Robertmurraya sp. FSL R5-0851: one gene and its partner. The protein of the gene in region 1 interacts with the protein of each later gene in a pairwise test. Links are inferred from orthologs where the notes say so. Each region holds a gene or a part of one and is shown in the gene's direction. Other genes may lie near its edges.

Evidence for each region. Proteins that work in one complex are often made in the same cells at the same time.
Region 2: the proteins of menB (region 1) and MKX65_RS21980 interact in binary tests that used the Escherichia coli proteins (3 or more experiments, as listed by UniProt). The link is inferred for Robertmurraya sp. FSL R5-0851 from one-to-one orthologs.

What each region holds. Positions count from the first base shown.
Region 1 is NZ_JBBOOE010000001.1:3,613,669-3,616,914, reverse strand. What follows is about bases 116-2,922. They hold menB (1,4-dihydroxy-2-naphthoyl-CoA synthase), read left to right. Parts: upstream 116-1,013; coding sequence 1,014-1,832; downstream 1,833-2,922. Other genes in these bases: MKX65_RS18570 (o-succinylbenzoate--CoA ligase), read left to right, coding at 1,943-2,922; menH (2-succinyl-6-hydroxy-2,4-cyclohexadiene-1-carboxylate synthase), read left to right, coding at 177-995; menD (2-succinyl-5-enolpyruvyl-6-hydroxy-3-cyclohexene-1-carboxylic-acid synthase), read left to right, coding at 116-177. Outside these bases: more of menD, read left to right, coding at 1-115; more of MKX65_RS18570, read left to right, coding at 2,923-3,246. UniProt on the Escherichia coli protein: Converts o-succinylbenzoyl-CoA (OSB-CoA) to 1,4-dihydroxy-2-naphthoyl-CoA (DHNA-CoA).
Region 2 is NZ_JBBOOE010000001.1:4,287,476-4,290,814, reverse strand. What follows is about bases 401-3,300. They hold MKX65_RS21980 (SDR family NAD(P)-dependent oxidoreductase), read left to right. Parts: upstream 401-1,232; coding sequence 1,233-2,369; downstream 2,370-3,300. Other genes in these bases: MKX65_RS21975 (lipopolysaccharide biosynthesis protein), read left to right, coding at 2,459-3,300; MKX65_RS21985 (O-antigen ligase family protein), read left to right, coding at 401-1,102. Also shown: more of MKX65_RS21985, read left to right, coding at 1-400; more of MKX65_RS21975, read left to right, coding at 3,301-3,339. UniProt on the Escherichia coli protein: Catalyzes the interconversion between ADP-D-glycero-beta-D-manno-heptose and ADP-L-glycero-beta-D-manno-heptose via an epimerization at carbon 6 of the heptose.

The sequences.
Region 1 (3,246 bases):
TTTAGCCGAGTTTCTACTTGGATGGAGCTTACTTCCTCTTTTGAGCAAACTTTGGCGAAAGAAGGATTATCGGTTATTGAAGTTCCGACAAAAAGAGATGAAAACCTACAAGAACATCGAAATTTGTGGGATTATGTTTCCCGGGAAATTAGTCGGAATTTGCGTGGCGAAAGCTGATGAAAATTGAGGTGCATGGGGTAGAATATCATGTCGAAGTATCAGGAGAGGGTTTTCCGATTGTTCTACTTCATGGATTTACCGGTGATATTTCTACATGGTCGGATTGTGAAGAGCTGTTAAAGAAAAACTCGAGAATCATCAAAGTTGATCTTGTCGGACATGGAAAATCGTCATCCCCAGATTCGATTGAACGGTATGAAATGAAGTCGGTGGTGGAGGATTTACGTTCTATTTTTCAAAATTTAAACATAGAGCAAGCAGATGTGGTTGGATACTCAATGGGAGGTCGAGTGGCGCTTGCATTTGCATTGATGAATCCGACCTTAGTACGTAACCTTGTTCTCGAAAGTGCTTCTCCAGGACTTGTAACGGAGGAAGATAGAAGGAGTAGAAGAGAACAGGATGAACAGTTAGCCAATAAAATTCAGAAAAATGGATTAGATTGGTTCGTCGAATATTGGAGCAATATTCCGTTATTCGAAAGTCAAAAAAAATTACCAGTACTCATTCGCCAACGAATAAAAGAGCAAAGAAAGCAAAACTCTATTAAGGGATTGGCAAATAGCTTGATTGGAATGGGAACGGGGTCACAACCAAGCTATTGGGAAAGACTAAATGAGTACCCCGGTAAAGTCTTATTGCTTACGGGTTCCATGGATCAGAAATTTGTCAACATTGCTGAAAAGATGACAAAATATCTAAAAAAAAGTCAGTGGGTAAATATTGATGGATGTGGACATGCAATACATGTGGAACAACCTGAAAAATTTGGTACAATAGTAAGTGGGTTTTTGTCGAATAAATCCGATTCTTAATTAAGGGAGGAAAACACATTGACAGCTGAGTGGGTATCTCAAAGAAATTACGAAGATATTCTGTATGAAACATATAACGGTATTGCTAAGATTACCATCAATCGTCCAGAAGTGCGAAATGCATTTCGTCCTAAGACGGTCATGGAATTAATTGATGCGTTTGCTTATGCACGTGACGACCGTAATGTAGGTGTAATCGTCTTAACAGGAGCTGGAGACCAAGCATTCTGTTCAGGAGGAGATCAAAAAGTACGTGGACATGGTGGATACGTTGGAGAAGACGAAATCCCTCGTTTAAATGTTCTTGATCTTCAACGCTTAATTCGTGTAATTCCTAAGCCTGTTGTTGCGATGGTAAAGGGATATGCAATTGGTGGAGGACATGTTTTACATATCGTATGTGATTTAACCATTGCGGCTGATAATGCGATCTTTGGACAAACGGGTCCTAAAGTGGGTAGCTTTGATGCTGGATATGGTTCAGGTTATTTAGCAAGAATCGTGGGACATAAAAAAGCACGAGAAATTTGGTATTTATGCCGTCAATACAATGCGCAAGAAGCACTTGATATGGGGCTAGTAAATACAGTTGTTCCTCTTGAGCAAGTGGAGGAAGAAACAATTAAATGGTGTGAGGAAATGCTAGAAAAGAGCCCAACTGCTCTTCGTTTCTTAAAAGCAGCATTTAATGCAGATACAGATGGACTAGCTGGAATTCAACAGTTTGCTGGAGATGCTACTCTCCTTTATTACACAACGGATGAAGCAAAGGAAGGGCGCGATGCGTTTAAAGAAAAACGCAAGCCAGACTTTGGTCAATTCCCACGTTTCCCTTGATAGGTTAGTAAAGAGCTTGGCCCAAAATGGCCAAGCTTTTTTGTATGAAACCTCTAACATTGAAAATGAAAGGTCAATTTGATAACTTAGTTAGGAAGAGGGTGAAAAAATTGTCAATAGAAGTCATGCCGAATTTTCTTAAAAAGAGAGCATTTTTGACACCTAGTCGAACGGCGTTGGTATTTGAAGATAAACGCTACACATTTCAACAGCTATATGCGGAATGTGTCGATGTAGCAGGTCGAATGCACACATATGGAATGAGACAGGATCAATACGTTGCACTGTTATTATCGAATCATTCCGAAAGTGTCGTTATATTGTTGTCATTACAGCTACTTGGTATAAAAGCAGTTTTGCTTAACACAAGACTAACTCGAGAAGAACTGAATTATCAGTTGAAGGACTCAAATTCAGCTTTTTTAATTACGGAAGCATTGTTCAAAGAAAAAGCGGAACAATTAGATGTACATATCGTCTACAAACATGAGTTGTTTCAAACATCATATATTGAGCCACCTCTTGTGAATGAAGTAGCTTTAGAAGAGGTTTGCTCTCTCATGTACACTTCTGGAACGACGGGTTCTCCTAAAGGGGTTATGCAAACGTATGGAAACCATTGGTGGAGTGCAATTGGCTCAAGCTTAAATCTTGGATTGCAAGATGGTGATGGGTGGTTATGTGCAGTTCCTCTTTTTCATATTAGTGGCTATTCCATTTTAATGAGAAGTATGATTTATGGAATGAAGATGGTGTTGCACGAGAGCTTTGACGTGGAAAAAACGTTGCAAGATATAACGTCTGAGAAAGTCACAACGATGTCTGTTGTAAGTACGATGCTTTCACGATTATTAGATCACTTGGATAGCCAGTTACCGAGTCATTTTCGTTGTATGCTTTTAGGAGGAGGCCCAGCTTCACTTTCATTATTAGAAAGATGTGTGGAGCTACAAGTTCCAGTTTATCAAACGTATGGAATGACAGAAACGGCCTCTCAATTTGTCACTTTATCTCCTGAATATAGCTTGAACAAATTAGGTTCAGCAGGAAAGGCACTTTTTCCATCACAATTAAAAATTGTTGCTGCTGATGGTTTGGAACAGCAACCGTTAGAGTCAGGAGAAATCTATGTAAAAGGTCCGAATGTCACGAAAGGGTATTTGAATAAAGAGAGTTCGCACCTAATAGATGGATGGTTTGCAACTGGGGACATAGGATATGTTGATGATGAAGGTTTCTTATACGTGCAGGATCGCCGTTCTGACTTGATTATCTCTGGTGGAGAAAATATTTATCCCGCGGAAATTGAAGGTGTTTTGCAAGGTCATGTGTCTATTCAAGAAGCGGGGGTTATCGGTATGGAAGATCAGGAATGGGGACAGGTACCGGTAGCCTTTGTTGTTGTTAGGGATCC
Region 2 (3,339 bases), 670 kb from region 1 along the record:
TGGAGTGTATTTACTCATAGCTTGGTTTTTCGTTAGTGCTTTGATTGGATTTTTTAATGGAAATCCTCGATCAGTAATAGCTATGGACTTTTTTAGAGTTTCATTTTTTGCTGCATATTTTCCGCTAGCATACTATATTTCGGAGAGTAGATTTACAAAGAGGAAAATTATCAGCCTTTTAAAATATGGAGCACTTGCTGTAGCTATATACACGATTGTGATTGCTTTATTAGGTAAGACCATCTTTAGCTCGAATTTCGAGTCTTATATGGCCTTTTGGAAAAGCTTTATGAATGATGATCTACTATTTAGACGGAGTCATAGTGTGTTTTATAAGAGTCATTTCTATGTACTAATAGGTTTAGTGCTATCTTTAAATGATATAATGTCAAAAAAATACTCTACGCTAAATACTCTTAATGTGATCTTAGGATCTATATCTATTTTTTGGTCAGATACAAGAGGTTTTTCTATTGCTTTATTAGTAGGTCTATTTGTGATTGTATTTTTCGATATGAAGATCTTTACGGACTCAATTAAAGAATGGTCACAAAAGGGCAGGACCATCTTAAAAAACAGACAAATCATGACAAAAGTCGTTGTGCTTGTGTTGCTAGCAGTTCTTGTTCCATATCTGTACCAATATACAACATTGGAAAGATTTAAGGATCAAACAAACGAAGAACCAAGCGATGTAAAGGATACGAGTGTTGGTGCAAGAATAGATTTTTTATTAGATTCAAAAGAGATATTACTGGAGAGTCCGATCACCTTTATTTTTGGTGAAGGATATGGAACCAGCATTGCAGGTCGAGTAGAAGGAATTGAAATGAGTTTCCTAGATATTTGGGTTGAACAAGGGGCGATAGGATTATCCATATGGCTATACCTTTGCTTACTTGTGTTATTCCATTATCATATTGCTTACAAGAATGGAAATGAAATAACGACAGTAGATCGTTCCTTAATAGGTGCTTTTGTTGGAATGGTTCTTTTAACGAATATCAATCCATTTATTAATAACCCAATAGGAATTGTCTTTTTCTTACTCGTGCTCATTTTCGCTCAAAATAAGAATAGAGAGAAAGAGCCTTTGGGATAACAAGGCTATTAGGCATAGTCAAAACGATGTTTGAACTTATTTATTACATTTTGTATAATAGTGTGCGAAACTTAGGTGTATCGTACATAGTTGTGATAACTATTCTTTACTAAAGGAAGTAGGAACTTTTATGATAAAAAATATATTAATCACTGGTGGAGCAGGATTCATCGGTAGTAATTTAGCTTTAAAACTATTAGATAAAGGTTACCAAGTAACGGTTCTGGATAATCTATCTCCACAAATTCATGGAGAAGATGGAACAAAGTCTGATCTCTTCTTAAACATTAAAGACAAAGTGAATTTTATACAAGGTGACGTAGTTAACAGTGAGGATTGGAAAAGGGCATTAAAAGGTCAAGATGTGGTTGTTCATTTAGCAGCTGAAACGGGTACTGGTCAATCCATGTATGAAATCAATAAATACATTGATGTAAATGTAAAGGGAACATCGAATCTATTAGACATTCTAACGAATGAAGAGCACCAAGTGAAGAAAATAGTGATTGCTGCTTCAAGGGCTATCTATGGTGAGGGAATGTACCATTGTACAGAGCACGGAACGGTATACCCTGTAGCGAGAACAGAAGCAGATATGAGTAAGGGGGATTTCGAAGTAAAATGCCCAATCTGTAACCGTGATGTGGAGGTTATGGCTACTACAGAGGAAACGAAAATTCATCCAACATCTATCTACGGAATTACGAAACAAATGCAGGAAGATATGTGTATGGTGGTAGGTAAGTCGTTAAATATTCCAGTCGTCGGTTATCGCTATCAGAATGTGTATGGTCCTGGACAATCATTAAAGAATCCATACACAGGAATTCTGTCCATCTTTTCAACGATTATTAAAAATGGAAACAATATTAATATCTTTGAGGACGGAAAAGAATCAAGGGATTTTGTATTTATTGATGATATCGTTGACGCAACAATTCTAGGAATTGAAAAAGAAGAAGCAAATTATGAAAGCTTTAATGTAGGGACAGGTGTTTGTACAAACGTATTGGAAGTGGCAACTCTTCTTAAGGAAAAATACCAGTCTGAAACGGATATTGTTATTAGTGGCAATTATCGTTTAGGTGATATTCGTCATAACTTCGCTGACTTGACTAAAATTCATGAGAAGCTTGGGTTCACACCTAAGGTTAGCTTCGAAGAAGGAATTAGCAAATTTGTTGATTGGGTAAACCAGCAAGAAGTCGTTGAAGACAACTATCAGAAATCAATTGAAGAAATGAAGAAAAAAGGGTTATATAAGTAATGGTCTCTTCATTGCAAAATAAAAAAATTTTATTTTTATGTCCCTTGTTTTTTAATTATCATAAAAAAATAATGAGGGCAATGGAGTCTATGGGGGCAGAAGTTGATTTTTTCGATGAACGCCCCTCGAATACTGTATTTTCAAAAGCCCTATTACGAATTAACCGAAATTTTGTCACAGGACAAGTAAATAGGTATTATGAAGAAATCACTTCTAAGATAACGAATAAAAAGTACGATTATATCTTTATCTGTCAGGCAGAGGCGACTCCCCAGTTTTTCCTAAAGAAGGTAAGAGAATTAAATCCACAAGCAAGAATGGTACTGATGCTTTGGGATTCAGTCGCTAATAAGGTAAATACCCTAGAAAAGTTAGAGTATTTTGATGAAGTTTTCTCGTTTGATAAACAAGATTGTGAGAAGTTCGGTTTAACTTTTAGACCTTTATTCTTTGATATTGAATATGCACAAATTGCTAAAGAAAAGACAGAATTATACTATGACCTCTTCTTCGTTGGAACAGTCCATAGTGATCGCTATCGCATTTTAAGAGAAGTTAGGGAGCAATTCGAGAAAAATCATCTTAAGGTGTTTTATTATTTATTTCTACCTAGTAAGTTAATGTATTATCAAAGAAAATGGTTTACTAGTGATGTGAAGGGTAGTAAGATATCTGAATTTTCCTTTGTTGGATTACCGAGTGAACAACTAACATCTAAGTTAAAACAATCAAGAGCTGTAGTTGATATTCAACATCCAAAACAAACGGGTTTAACGATGAGAACCATTGAAATGCTCGGTGCAAATAAGAAAATGATTACTACTAATGAAGAAATTAAGAAATATGATTTCTATCATCCTAATAATATTTGTGTTGTTGACAGAAATCATGTGGTTGTACCGAAAGAATTTATGACTACTCCCTATGTTCCAGTGGACGAGAAAGTGAAGGAACGATACTCAATTCAGTA